DNA from 3 places in the Lysinibacillus sp. EB271-A1-10B genome. Region 1 is predicted to be linked to each of the others. Evidence: riboswitches for the same ligand, from Rfam matches in the RefSeq annotation. Region 1 holds a riboswitch; each other region holds the start of a gene.
The links. A riboswitch is a leader RNA that binds a small molecule or an ion and turns the genes downstream of it on or off. The one in region 1 is predicted to bind lysine.
Positions count from the first base shown of each region.

Region 2: linked by a shared signal. The riboswitch ahead of AC3WSK_RS24845 (aspartate kinase) and the one ahead of AC3WSK_RS05680 (transporter substrate-binding domain-containing protein) in region 1 are both predicted to bind lysine.
Region 3: linked by a shared signal. The riboswitch ahead of AC3WSK_RS20455 (amino acid permease) and the one ahead of AC3WSK_RS05680 (transporter substrate-binding domain-containing protein) in region 1 are both predicted to bind lysine.

Region 1 covers NZ_JBYTDL010000003.1:99,268-104,431, forward strand. The annotation lists gene AC3WSK_RS05670 (2-oxoglutarate dehydrogenase E1 component) at 1-278, shown strand, start outside; gene odhB (2-oxoglutarate dehydrogenase complex dihydrolipoyllysine-residue succinyltransferase) at 373-1,614, shown strand; lysine riboswitch at 2,213-2,399, shown strand; gene AC3WSK_RS05680 (transporter substrate-binding domain-containing protein) at 2,515-3,381, shown strand; gene AC3WSK_RS05685 (amino acid ABC transporter permease) at 3,571-4,296, shown strand; gene AC3WSK_RS05690 (amino acid ABC transporter ATP-binding protein) at 4,309-5,040, shown strand.
Region 2 covers NZ_JBYTDL010000035.1:13,076-18,239, forward strand. The annotation lists gene AC3WSK_RS24840 (methyl-accepting chemotaxis protein) at 1-1,227, opposite strand, end outside; gene AC3WSK_RS24845 (aspartate kinase) at 1,613-2,845, opposite strand; lysine riboswitch at 3,060-3,238, opposite strand; gene AC3WSK_RS24850 (hypothetical protein) at 3,440-3,673, shown strand; gene uvrC (excinuclease ABC subunit UvrC) at 3,826-5,164, opposite strand, start outside.
Region 3 covers NZ_JBYTDL010000020.1:89,475-94,638, forward strand. The annotation lists gene AC3WSK_RS20450 (serine hydrolase domain-containing protein) at 1-107, opposite strand, end outside; gene AC3WSK_RS20455 (amino acid permease) at 475-1,935, opposite strand; lysine riboswitch at 2,019-2,195, opposite strand; gene AC3WSK_RS20460 (CynX/NimT family MFS transporter) at 2,368-3,576, shown strand; gene AC3WSK_RS20465 (nitric oxide synthase oxygenase) at 3,655-4,701, opposite strand; tRNA gene AC3WSK_RS20470 (tRNA-Glu) at 5,100-5,164, opposite strand, start outside.

The DNA of each region.
Region 1 (5,164 bases):
TAGAACAACTTTACCCATTCCCAAAAGAGCAAGTTGCTGGTATTATTGCTAAGTATCCTAATGTAAAAGAAATTGTTTGGGTACAAGAAGAGCCTAAAAACCAAGGTTCTTGGAATTATGCATTAGAAACATTACACGACCTTTCAGAAGGTAAAAAGCTACGTTATGTAGGCCGTCCTGCAATGAGCTCAACTTCTGAAGGTGATGCAGATTCTCATAAAGCAGCTCAAGCCGCACTTGTAGAAGAAGCAGTTGCTGAGCCTGTAAAGGTTAAATAATCATATATTAAATATTTTTGAGAGCCGGGCTACTTGCTTAGGCAGTAGCCCATTGATGTGCACCAATGCACGTTAATTAAAGGAGGAAATGAAAGTGGCTGAAATTAAAGTCCCTGAATTAGCAGAATCGATTACAGAAGGTAGTATCGCACAGTGGGTAAAAAAAGTGGGCGATCGCGTTGAAAAGGGTGAATTCATCGTTGAACTTGAAACAGATAAAGTAAACGCTGAAATCATCTCTGAAGAAGCAGGAGTTTTAACTCAAATTTTAGCTGAAGAAGGCGATACTGTACTTGTAGGTCAAGTAATCGCAGTTGTAGAAGCTGGCGAAGGTGCAGCACCTGCTCCAGTTGCAACAGCTCCAGTTGAGGCAGCTCCAGCTCCAGCAGCACCACAAGCAGCACCTGCTCCAGTTGCAGCAGCTCCAGTTGTAGTAGAAACTTCTGGTGAGCGTGTAATCGCGTCTCCAGCAGCACGTAAACTTGCTCGTGAAAAAGGTATTGACCTTGCTGCTGTATCTCCAGTAGATCCACAAGGCCGTGTACGTGTACAAGACGTTGCAGCTCATGGTACAGCTCCAGTAGCAGCACCACAAGCAGCTCCAGCAGCACCTAAAGCAGTAGCAGCTGTTGATGAATCACGTGTGACAATTGAAAAAATGAGCCGTCGTCGCCAAACAATTGCAAAACGCTTACTTGAAGTAAAACAATCTACAGCAATGTTAACAACATTTAACGAAGTAGATATGACAAACGTTATGGCTTTACGTTCTCGTAAAAAAGACCAATTCTTCGAGTCAACTGGCTCTAAACTTGGTTTCATGTCATTCTTCACAAAAGCTGTAGTTGCAGCACTTAAAAAATACCCATATGTGAATGCACAAATCTCAGGCGATGAAATTCACTTAAACAACTTCTTTGATATCGGTGTAGCTGTATCAACAGAAGAAGGTTTAGTAGTACCAGTAGTACGTGACGCTGACCGCAAAAACTTTGCTGAAATTGAAGATTCAATTGCAGACCTAGCTAAAAAAGCACGCGACAAAAAATTAGGTTTAGCAGATCTTTCAGGTGGCTCATTCACAATTACAAATGGTGGTGTATTCGGTTCATTAATGTCTACACCTATCATGAATGGTACACAAGCTGGTATCCTTGGTATGCACTCAATCAAAAAACGTCCAGTTGAAGTGAATGGTGAAGTAGAAATTCGCCCAATGATGTACTTGGCACTTTCTTATGACCACCGTATTATCGATGGTAAAGATTCTGTAGGCTTCCTTAAAACTGTTAAAGAACTACTTGAAAACCCAGAAGATTTATTATTAAATTCTTAATTCCTGAGTTTCTTAAAACCTTGCGAACATCGTTTCGCAAGGTTTTTTAGCTTTTTATGAAGCATTTGTGGGAGGGAAGGATAAAAGAGCCAAAGTGACGGATAGAAGAGTCAGAACGACGGATAAATGAGTCGGAGTGACGGATAAAGCAAGCGAAGCGACCGAAAGAAGAGCTGAATCAACGGAAAAGTTGTCCGATCGTTTGTGAAAGCTTCACAGTAAAAATGCGTATAGTGCAAATGGTGTTATCTTTACAGTTCAACAATTTCTTTTGAATTACTATAAAATAATTTAAATATTAATTATTTGCTTGATTTCTGAAAAATCAGTTCTTTGTCGCGTGTGTTACAAGCGTATCCACGTATATAAGTTGGTTGGAGTACGTACAATGGAGCATGGGCGATTTTACGGACTTTCTCGACAAAACATTCGAATAAATCATTTTCGACTTTGCAAAAGTGTATATATGTCTTTAAAAGGCTAAAAAACCCTAATATTGTAATTAATCAGAAAAGTAATAAAATTGTCTTGACGAAAATATTGTTTTTATAGTAGTATCTTAATATCAATTAAATATACAAACCTCACATTTATCCTATTGTGAGGTAGAGGCGCGGTATTTATTAGTTCATTGTTGAGTATAAGCAAGCGAAGACGCAATGGAGAAGGAACTATCGCCGAAGTATAAAAGGAGCTCGTACTTTTATGCTGGGTCTGCAGTGAATAAGTGCAGGACTGTCCTAGTGAATTATTTTCCAGGTTTACTAGGTTGTGCTATCTCGGAATGATGGAATTTTAGTGAGGATTTGGGCAACTGTTAAAAAAGTAAGACCTAAGTTCAGTACTTAGGTCTTTTTTGGTACAGTTGTCTTATTTTTTTACAGAAAAGGGGAATGTTACATGAAAAGAAAATGGTTAGTATTAATGTTGACCGTAATGACAGCAATCTTGCTAGCAGCTTGTGGTGCTAGTGACAAGAAGGAGACGACATCGTCTAGTAATGGCAGTGCAAGTACTGATAAGAAAGAAGAAAGCGGCCAATTCCGAATCGGGATGGAGGCGGGCTATGCTCCGTTTAACTGGACGCAGCAAAGTGATGCAAATGGCGCGGTAAAAATTGCCGATAATGCAGAATATGCAGGCGGTTATGATGTACAAATGGCGAAAAAAATAGCTGAAGGCTTAGGAAAAGAATTAGTCATCGTAAAATTGGAATGGGATGGCTTAGTACCAGCTCTACAATCAAATAAAATAGATGCAATCATAGCAGGTATGTCACCTACTGCAGAGCGCAAGCAGACAATCGACTTCACTGACAATTACTATACATCTGATTTTGTAATGGTTGTTAAAAAAGGTAGTAAATATGAAAATGCAACATCTATTCAAGATTTCTCAGGTGCAAAAATTACTTCACAATTAAATACATCTAACTACACTGTTATTGATCAAATCAAAGGTGTAAAAAAACAAACAGCAATGGATAGCTTCCCAGCAATGCGTGTAGCAGTAGAAGCTGGAAAAATTGACGGCTATGTAGCAGAACGTCCAGAAGGTATTTCCGCTGCTGCTACAAATGATAAATTCACATATGTAAAGTTTGAAAAAGGCTTTGATACAGATGTTTCTAATACATCTATTGCAGTTGGTTTACGTAAAGGTGATGCTGAGCTTGAAAAAATCAATGAAATCTTAAAAGGTATTTCAGAAGATGATCGTCAAAAAATTATGGAAGAAGCAATCCACCACCAACCAGCAGCACAATAACAAGAATGCACGGGCTAACTATTAGCCCGTGCATTCCATAACATCTCATTTAATAACAATCACAAAAAAATAATAATGTCTTAGCTAATAGTTTCATAAAATTAAAGAAACAGAAGCCCAATGAAAGTGGTTGATAGCTAAGAGACAACAGTAACGAAAAAGCAACACGACGTTGTTAGGAGGTACATCATGAGTCTTGATTGGATTATTTCTATTGTTGAGAACAACTGGCAAATGTTTTTACGAGGTGCTTATTATACATTACTTATTTCAATTAGTAGTACAATTATTGGTGCACTTATCGGATTTTTCATCGGAATTATGCATACCATAAAGGTTCGTAAAAAAGGTGTAAATTTCTATAGCTTAAAGCTCATTAATTTTTTACTAACATGCTATGTCGAATTCTTCCGTGGTACACCAATGATTGTACAAGCAATGGTTGTATTTTACGGATTAGATATAGCATTTGGCATTGATATGCACTTTATTACGGCAGGTATTTTAGTTGTTTCACTAAATACAGGTGCTTATATGGCAGAAATCGTACGAGGTGGAATTGTTTCCATTGATCAAGGGCAGTACGAGGCCGCATCGGCTATTGGCATGAATCATGTTCAAATCATGCTACATGTTGTATTACCACAAGTTGCCCGAAATATATTGCCGGCAACAGGTAACCAATTAATTATGAACATTAAAGATACAGCAGTTTTAAACGTTATTGGGGTTACAGAATTATTTTTCCAAACAAAGTCGATTGCGGGTAATAACTTCCGCTATTTCGAATCCTTCTTTATAGCATGTATCCTATATTTCGTCATGACATTCACAGCATCAAGAATTTTACTGTATATTGAAAAGCGACTGGATGGACCAGATGCCTACAAAAAACAACAGAAAGAAGCAGTATAGGGGGATGAGCAAATGACAGTTATTAAAATAGAGCATTTAAGTAAATCATTTGGTCGTAACCAAGTGTTGAAGGATGTAAATTTTCAAGTAGAAAAGGGTGAGGTTGTCTGCTTAATCGGTTCTTCTGGATCTGGTAAATCAACACTATTACGCTGCATTAATTTACTGGAAACACCAAGTGGCGGTCAAATTTTTTATAAAGATGAAAACATTTTAGACGATAAACATAATATCCAAGAGTACCGAACACATTTAGGCATGGTATTCCAGCAATTTAACTTATTCAATAATCATAATGTGCTAAAAAATTGCACAGTTGGTCAAATGAAAGTATTAAAGCGTTCGAAGGCAGAAGCGGATGAAGTGGCACTAAAATATTTACAAATTGTTGGTATGGATCAATACGTCAATGCGAAGCCTCGGCAACTATCTGGCGGTCAAAAACAGCGTGTAGCGATTGCACGAGCATTGTCAATGAGCCCAGATGTAATGCTGTTTGATGAACCGACGTCAGCTCTCGATCCAGAAATGGTTGGAGAAGTATTAAAGGTAATGCGTCAGTTAGCGGATTCCGGAAATACGATGTTAATCGTTACACATGAAATGGAATTTGCTAAAGAAGTAGCCGATCGTGTAGTCTTTATGGATAAAGGTGTTATTGTAGAGGATGGCCCTCCAACTCAGGTTTTAGTAAACCCTCAGCATGAACGGACAAAAGCGTTTTTAAAACGGACATTAAGATAAAAAAGTTTACGCGTTTGGTAATGAATAACTAAAAAAGTGAGTCAAAACGAATTTTATTAATAGTCAATATATAATGTGTAACAATTAAGCTGAACTAAATTAGTTCAGCTTTTATTTGTGATTA
Region 2 (5,164 bases), on a different contig from region 1:
ATCTATTAACGAAATAAACGCTTCTAAAATATTTAGTGAGTATTGAATCATTTCCTCTAAGTTTTTGATTGACAATTCATTCACTAATTTTTGTGCAGCTATATGTACTAATTCATGAGGTTGTTCTATATGAAGATATTCTGGTAAATTCCGATATTCTTCAAAATGGCCATAATACCATTCTCCAAACTTACATTCATGATGCGTTTTTATAATTTCTTTATGGCCAGCCTTTTGTATAGCATTTCTTAAAAAGCTTGCATGATCCATTAACCTTGCTGCCAATTGGCTAACTACCGTTTGCTCTTTGGGCTTACGGATTGTAGGGGCGATAACTTTTAGCATTTCAGATACTTGATTTTGTATTATATCCGAGAAATCACTAGTATGAGATAATTCCGTCGTTGTTTCTGCTAAACGTCCTACAGCTATTACATTTCCTTCTGATGCGACTGTTATTTGATCAATGCCATGTGCTGTTTCTTCAATATTTTTACTTGTTACAGTCAAATTAGTAATATTGTTCTTCATGATACTTAAAAAGTCCGTTAAATAATGTTCGACTTCTTTGATATTTGTTATTGTATTATGTAATTTCTTATCAATGACTGATCGAATCTTCGTCATTTCTTGCAATGAACCTTTCGAGCTGTTAGCTAACTTCCCTACCTCCATCGCAACAACATTAAATCCTTTTCCATGCTCACCAGCACGTGCAGCTTCTATAGAAGCATTTAAAGATAGTAGTTGTGTTTGATCAGCAATCCCAGTTACATCTTTTCCAATTTCATCCATTTTAGTTATTTCATTATACAACTGCTCTGTTGAATGAGCTCCTTTAGACAGCAACTCCTGAACCAGTTCACCTTTTGTAATGGACGATTCCATTTCCTCTACAAGGAGTAATGAATGTTGTTTGATTTCTTGAATGTTTGCATTAACATTTTGCTCAACTGCAAGTATCTCTTCTGTATTTGACGACATTTCTTCACTCATTGCTGAAATATCCCCTACACTTGCTGAGACATTTTGAACCTTTAAAGCCGTTTGAAAATTTATTAACTCCATATGTGCAAGTACAAAGTCTAAAATCGCATTTTTCACATCAATACTGTCCTGCTCAAGTTCTAATTCCAGAATTCGCTTTTTTAATATTTTTATTTCTAAATCGTTGTGTTGCTCAACGCTTTCATCCACTGGCTTTTGAAACAAACCGAATAACACCATATTAACTCCCACCTTCCCCTTGGAAAAACATGTCACATTTTATTATATAATAATAAAATTAGATAAAGTATGAAATTAATGTAAACAAAAAAAGATGTGCCATTTAATGACACATCCTATTCAATATTATATGTAAAGCGCTTGTTCTAAAATCAATTATGCCTCGGCATAATTGCGTCCGGAATCGGTTTTGAGCTTAGGCCAGCAGATGTTTTTTGTGCGGAAGCGCAGTGCTAACGTAGCGTCAGCAACACGAGGGCCGACACGATGTCGGTCATTTCGGTAATGCCACAGGACGTGGCGTTCTTAGACTGAGTTCCTTTATTTCAGCAAATATTTGGATACCCTCTGAAAAGTGACTTAAAGGAGATTTCTGTACCTGTCGCTACGCTTTCGGAGACATTTGCTGAAAGAGGTTAAATTCGTCATGTAATGCATTTGCTGCACGAATCATTTCGTCCTGAGGAACAACGACAGACACTTTTATTTCAGAAGTACTTACCATTTTTACAGGGATATCTTCACGACGTAAACGATCAAACATACGGGCAGCCACCCCCGGATTAGATGCCATTCCTGAACCAATAATAGAAACTTTCGCTAAACCGATTTCAAAATCAGCAAAACTAAACCCTAGTGATACTTTACTATCTTCTAGGACACGTAATGCATCAGCGAACTCCTCTTTTAAAATAGTGAATGATACAGTCGGCTTTAAGCCATCAATTATTGCTTGTACGATTATATCAACGTTTATGCGATTTTCTGCAAGTATTGTGAATATATCTGCTAACGAAGCATTAGAATAAGCATCATACCCTACCGTGAGGCGAATAACGTCTGACTCATAGGCAACACCACGGACAATTAAATTTTTCTCCATTTCAACTTCCTCCTTCAATAAAGTACCTTCTGTATCTTTTTCGCTTGACCGAATGGTAACTGGGATTTGAAACTTCTTTGCTATTTCTACAGCCCGTGGGTGTAAAATTTGTGATCCTAAGTTTGATAGCTCTAGCATTTCATCATAGGAAATTTCTTTTAACTTTTGTGCCCCGGCAACCTGACTTGGATCAGCTGTATAGACTCCATCCACATTCGTATAAATATCTACGCGCTCCGCCTCTAAAGCTGCAGCAATAGCTAAAGCCGTCGTCTCCGCACCACCTTTACCAAGCGTCGTAATATTCCGTGAATTATTGATTCCCTGTCCCCCTGCAATGACGACGATTTTTCCCCGAGTAAAATACTCTTCTATTCGACTAGCTTCTAGCCCATCAATTCGTGCATTGCCATACACCTCATCAGTTTGAATACCTGCTTGCCAGCCTGTTAATGACACTGCATCATAACCTTCTTCCTGCAAAGCAATTGCCACTAATGCACATGATAGTTGTGAGCTTGTTGTCAATAGTACGTCTAGTTCATGTTTAGACGCATTGTCCGATAGATTACAAGCCATCTTTGCTAATTCTTTAGACGTCCCTCTCATTGCTGTAGTGACAACGACAATATCAAAACCACTTTCCTTTTGTGCAATCACCTTTTTCGCAACATCTTGAATGTGTTCAGATGATGCTAATGCAGCACCACCAAATTTCATCACAATTCTATCCATCTTCATTCTCCTTCGTATTTAATCATTTCGCTGATTATAAAGTAGCTATAACTTTGCAGCTATTCACAAAAAATATCGCAAAAGCAAATAACACCCTTCAACTCTTAGGTAAGAGTAACAGCCTTGAAAAAATGTTGTTTCGAGGAATCTAAAAAGGCAGCTCTCACATAACGTGAAAGCTGCCTATAACATGTACAATAAAAGTAACTTGCGCATGTGTGATAGCTCTCCGAAACGTTTAGAATCGACAGTCTTACATCTCTTAAATGTAAAACCAGCACAACATCGGAAACAACGATGCTCCACTTCGGCAAGTTCCCCTTTCATACATTTTCACTGGACTTGTTCGTCCTCGTATGTACTACTCTTGAACCTTGCACCTCTATCATCACTAAAAAGTGATTGTATTTAATTGAATCTTAGCGAAGAAATTTCCAATTTAATAAGTAGAAACTACTTAAAAACTAAGATGCTGTGTATGACATTGCTATATTGAATAGCTATGTTATATACAAACCTTAGCATACGTCTAATCCTTTGACAATGTCTCTTGTATAAAATCAATTTCGCCTTGGCGTAATTGTAGCTACGACTTTGCTTTCGCTACAGATAAACAATGCGTCCGAAATCGGCTTTGTGCTTAGGCCTGCAGATGTTTTTTGTGCGAAAGCGAAGCGACAGCAACATGTTTTTGTCTGTGCGAAAGCGAAGCGACAGCAACAACACGAGGGCCGACAGGTTGTCGGTCATTTCGGTAATGCCACAGGACGTGGCGTTTTTACCGATGAAGGTCAGTTAACCGTTATCGCACGGATGCGATGGTTTTAGGCTAACATCCCCTGTGAACTCTTTTCCGATTCCGTGAGATCCGCCGGAGGCTCTATTTTCATTCAGCAAATGTCTTTTGTACCGAAAGCGTAGTGACAGGTACAGGCGTTTGGACACCCACCGAAAAGGAATTCCATCTACATTCATCTCACTTACCCTTCGGATGTAGTGTTTTCTTCTGAATGAAAATAAGTGTGGATATTGCTAGCTAGACTTGCTGGCATCCCCGCTTCCTGTAATGCTTGCACACTTGCCTCACGAATTTTTTTGACAGAGCCAAAATGCTTAAGTAATTGCTGTTTTCGCTTTGGACCAACTCCCTCTATTTGATCGAGAACAGATTGTATAGCATGCTTCTCGTGCTGCTGTCGTAAGAAAGTAATAGCAAAGCGGTGTACTTCGTCTTGAATTCGTTGCAGTAAATAGAAGCCATCACTTGTGCGCTTTAATGCAATTACTTCAGGTGGATCACCAAATAGAAGCTGAGACGTATTATGCTTGTCATCTTTTGCTAATCCGGCAATTGGAATGACAAGGCCGAGCTCATCCTCTAATACTTCCCGCGCGACTTCCATTTGCCCCTTCCCGCCATCAATTAGTACTAAATCTGGTAAAGGTAGACCTTCCTTTAATACTCGTGTATAGCGACGACGGATCACTTCCTGCATTGCCCCGTAATCATCGTGCTTAGCAGCTGTACGTGTTTTGTATTTTCGATACTCCTTCTTTGCAGGTTTACCATCGATAAATACAACCATTGCAGATACAGCATCTGTTCCATGCATATGACTATTATCGAAAGATTCGATCCGTAAAGGCACAGAAATGCCCATAGCTTCACCGAGCGCCTCACATGCTCCTATTGTTCGTTCTTCCTGACGTTCAATAAGCTGGAACTTCGCTGCAACAGCAATTTCAGCATTTTTAATCGCTAAATCAACAAGCTCTTTTTTTTGCCCACGTTTTGGTGTTAGTACCTTCACTTCTAATAATTCCGTTAAAATATCCGCATCAATAGATTGTGGGATAAAAATTTCTTTAGGCTTGATATGCTCTAGCTTGTCATAAAAGCGCCCAACGAACGTTAAAAATTCCTCTTCTGCCTCTTGATAAATCGGAAATATCGAGACATCTCGCTCAATGAGCTTTCCTTGACGGACAAAGAAAACTTGCACACACATCCAGCCCTTCTCGACTGCATAACCAAATACATCGCGGTTAGTTGTATCACTTGATACAATTTTTTGCTTTTGCATGACTGTATCAATATGTGCAATTTGATCGCGAAATTCCTTTGCACGTTCAAACTCTAAATTTTCTGCGGCCGCTAGCATCTTTACCTCTAGCTCTTTTTTTACTTCTTCAACCCCACCATTTAAAAATTTTGTCATATCTTCAATCATATCGTTGTAAGTGTCAACATCAATCTCTTTCACACAAGGAGCTAGACATTGCCCCATGTGATAATATAAACAAACCTTTGAAGGAAGT
Region 3 (5,164 bases), on a different contig from region 1:
TTGTTGTTTTTATAGTATCGAAATATCGTTTTACCGTGACTATTAATCAAAAAAGTATTAATCTTTTCTTTTTTTAATCTGTTTTGTAAAAATGGATAGTCTATCATCTTCCCCCTCCTTTGATTATTTGTCCTCACCTATTAAGATTTACGTGCAGTTATTTCTATTGAATGAAGATAGATGGTATACGTTTCAATAAATTCCATAACCAAAATTTAGTGGTTATTCATTTCTAAAACAGTTTACCATATTAAGGTTGGGTACCAAAAATGGATGGACGGTCTGAAAAACTATAAAAACGTATCAGTGTTCACTATTATGGGGATGCAGTTTTTGAGGCTTAAAGGATTTTACTTTTCACTGACAGTTTTTTCTCTGACAAGATTATATGTTTGAGCTTGCAAATTCATTTTTCAACTAAAAAAACTGCCCTGCAAGCCATTTTCTACGGCTCACAGGACAGTTTATTATTTATTAATCTACTTTTAAATCACATTGCTCAAGCGGAAGCATTTTTGTTTTATGCTTAATTTTATAGCCAAGCCATAACAGTAAGAACAGTGGAATACCGATATACGAGACAAGGACTCCGTACCAATCTACTGAACCACCCATAAAGGCATTGTAGTTTTGTCCAATAACAACAATCATACAAACCGTAAAGGCAAATAGCGGACCGAATGGGAATAATTTTGCTTTATACGGCAACAATTTTGGATCTAATCCCTGTACATCGAACGCTCGACGGAAACGGTAATGGCTAAATGCAATTCCTAGCCAAGCAATGAAGCCAGACATCCCAGAGGCATTTAGAAGCCACATGTAGACCACACCATCACCAAAGAATGAAGCTAAAAATGCTAGGGAGCCGACAGCTAAAGTCGCCAGTAATGCGTAAATCGGAATTCCTCGACGGCTTAGTTTAGCGAAAAATTTAGGTGCATGTCCATCTACCGCTAATTGCCAAAGCATACGAGAAGATGCGTACAGCCCTGAATTCCCTGCTGACAGCATTGCCGTTAGAATGATAGCATTCATCAATGATGCAGCAAAGGCAATTCCTAAACGATCGAACACCAGTGTAAATGGTGAAACAGCGATATCTTCAGATAGCAAACGTGCATCTGTAAACGGAATCAACAGACCAATTGCACCGATCGCTAAAATATAGAATAAAAGAATTCGCCAGAAAACGGACTTAACAGCTTTCGGAATATTTTTACCAGGATCATCTGTTTCACCTGCTGTTATTCCAAGTAATTCTGTTCCTTGGAACGAGAATCCCGCAGCTAAGAAAATACCAAATGTAGCAAGGAAACCACCGTGGAATGGTCCATCACTAATAAAGAAATTCGTAAAGCCTACCGGAGCGTTTCCTCCTAAAATACCAAATATCATTAAGAAACTGATGATAATAAAAATGATTACAGTTACAACCTTTATCATGGCAAACCAATATTCACTTTCACCATAGCTTTTTACCGATAATAGATTGAACGATAATACAACAGCAATAAATAAAACAGTCCAAAGTGCTGATGAGCTATCTGGGAACCAATATTTCATAATCAATGATACAGCAGAAATTTCTGCCGCAATTGTAATTGCCCAGTTGTACCAATAGTTCCAACCAAGTGCAAAGCCTAGAGCTGGATCCACAAATTTTGTAGCATACGTACTAAATGAGCCCGATGATGGCATATAGGCTGCCATTTCACCTAAGCTCGTCATTAAAAAGTAAACCATGATACCGATTAATGCATAAGCAAGAAGTGCACCGCCAGGACCTGCTTGTGCAATGGCACCACCACTAGCTAAAAACAATCCTGTACCGATTGTACCGCCTAATGAAATCATTGTAATGTGACGGCTTTTTAATTCTTTTTTCAACTTTGGCGCTTTATGGCCGAGCTGATTGACTTTAATTTCATTCACAATTTAACTTCCTTCCTTTTAAGAGGCGAAAAAAATGCCATCACATGAACGGCAGTGATGGCTAAGTAAATCCTCTGTTCTTTCAAAATGATAGCTCAACACGTTGTCCAAACGTGACAGTTCTGTTCCTTTCGGAGACAGCCCCAGCATGAGGTTTTCAAGTCCCCTCACACTTCGGCAGTATTTCCTTTCAACTAATATCTTAAATGCTTGTCATTTCCATTAGCATACTCTTAAATACCGCGACCTCTACCTCAATATAAACATGAGGCATATTATTAAATTTATGATGAATATTATTCTAACATATGACATATGGCATTTCAATAACTCAAGTAACATTCTATATTTTGTGAATTTTCAACTATTTTTATTATTGTGATAAAGTGGTATAGTGGTTCAATCATAATTGTTCTAACAGGGGGGATTTATTTGACTACTCATGAACATACCGATACTTATCCTAGCAGGAAAATTAACTGGAAAGGTACAACATTATTACTAGTGATCGGCGTAATTTGTATTGCCTCGACATTACGGATGCCGCTAACAGTTGTTGGACCTATTATTTCCTTTATCCGAGAAGACCTCGGCATATCCTATGCATTAGCGGGCTTTCTAACAACAATCCCATTGCTAGCATTTGCAATTATCTCACCTTTCGTACCAATTGTCGCACGTAAAATCGGGCTAGAACTAACATTATTTTTATCGACTATTCTTTTGGCATTAGGGATTGTACTGCGCTCCCTCGGTACAACTAGTTTGCTCGTATTTGGCACTGCGCTAATTGGTATAGCCATTTCATTCGGTAACGTACTTATTCCAGGATTACTTAAATTGAAGTTTCCTTATCACGTAGGTTTACTTATGGCCTTTTTCACAATGTCGATGAATTTGACAGCTGGGCTCGGCGCTGGCATTAGCTATCCTGTTGCCCATTCATCAATTGGCTGGCAAGGTGCACTGGCAGTCGCACTTGTTCTCGTGGTGTTAACCATTTTAATTTGGATTCCACAGTTGAAATTTAATAAGCCGGAGCCTAATGTTAAAACTACGAAAGAACGTACACCTTTATGGAAATCACCTGTAACTTGGGCAGTAGCGGGAGCTATGGGATTTCAGTCGTTATTATTCTATACAACCGCTGCTTGGATTCCTGAAATATATATAGCACAAGGATTAGCTGCAGATCGTGCAGGATGGATGTTTTCCATCATGCAATTTTCACAAGTACCAATGGCCTTAGCTGTGCCTATTATCGCTAGTAAAATGACATCTCAGCGACCTCTCGTATTCATGTTTACGGCATTTTACTTAATTGGTTTTATCGGACTAGTAATGGAATGGACAAACCTCGCTATACTTTGGATGGTACTACTAGGCTTAGCCGGAGGAGCTTCATTCTCATTAGCGATGATGTTCTTTACATTACGTACCCGTACCGCTTTTGAGGCAGCTGATTTATCAGGTTTTGCACAATCATTGGGGTATTTATTAGCTGCAATCGGTCCAATCTTATTCGGTTATTTACATGATATATTCGGTGGCTGGGATATTACTGGTTGGTTATTTGTTGTCGTAGCATTCATACTCTTCTTATGTTCATTTAGAGCTTCTAAAAATGAATATGTAAATTAAAAAAGGTAGCGCATGATCTTATTTCAGCGGGTGTTTGGACACCCGCTGAAATAAGTTAACGTGAGCTGCCTTTCTCTATTAATAAGGTGGTTTCTGATAAAAATAGTTCGGTGTATTGTAAACATTAACATAAGGCTTGTGATAAATATGAGTTGTAGCTGGCGAAAGAGGTGGAATCAACCATGTCCAATTGCCTGTAACCTCACGATTTGCTGCTGCTTCTGCTTCCTCAAACAATTTAAATTGTTGTGCAGCTGTATGATGATCTACAATGCTCACCCCATCTTCTTTAAAAGAATGTAGAACGGCCATATTCAGCTCAACTAATGCTCGGTCACGCCATAGAGATGCCTGTTTAGCTGTATCAAGGTTAAAAATTTCTGCTATAGCGGGTAGCATATTATAGCGCTCATGATCTGCTAAATTACGTGCCCCGATTTCTGTACCCATATACCAACCATTGAATGGAGCTGTCTCAAAGTCGATACCTGCCATTTGGAAGCGCATGCTCGAAATAATCGGCACTGCATACCATTTCAATCCTAGCTTTTCTACTTGAGAAGATTCTGGATGGCGAATCGGTACCTCTAGCACATATTCGTCAGGGATTATAAACACTTGTGGCTCTCTATCATCCACCTGTACGACAAGCGGTAGCACATCAAATGCTGTTCTCTCACCTTGCCAGCCAAGTGATTCACATACTTTCGTAAACGCAACGGAATGCGGATCACCAACGATTCCATATTCCGTTTCATAGCCTGCATAGCGGATTAGCTGATGATTCCATATACGAACTCGTCCTGGTGCAAAAATCGTTATTGTCGGACGAATTTTCCCATCATTTGTTGCGTATTGAATATGTTTAAGCAAAGCGTTGAAGATATCCTCTTCATGTGAAAGATCACGGGCATCAACAACATGTAGCGATTGCCAAAACAATCGACCAATACACTTATTACTATTACGCCACGCCACTCGTGCACCAAAGATTAGTTCTTCCGTTGTCGGTATATATTCTCCAGCTGTTTTAATATATTGTAATTTATTTTCTAGCCATATTTTTGACTCGTTTTGCTCTACTTGATAAAGTTCTAAAAATCGTTGTACTTCATGTAAATTCATATCGAACTCCTCCATCTACCCTCATATTAGAGGAATGGAACTATTATCACCACGAAAAAATCTGCAAAAAAACATACATATTTTATATATGAAATACTTTGTTCAATATTTCTTATCATTTTTGGGATTAGGGAAGAGATAGACATCTTCGCTTCAAGTGCTATTATGAGAATTTCGGGGGGATTATACCTTTTTGTATGTAGAAATTGGTTATACAAGAGATATCTTCAGTTGCAAAACCGATTTTGTTTATCATGATTAAGCCTTTCGCAATACTTAGGAATAGACGTTATTACACGGCCATTAGAAATAAAACTTCCTTAACACAAAGGGTGATCCTTTTTAGCTTTTAATTGGCATAAAAAAAAGCATGTTACACGAATGTGCAACATGCTTGATGACCCCTACGGGATTCGAACCCGTGTTACCGCCGTGAAAGGGCGGTGTCTTAACCACTTGACCA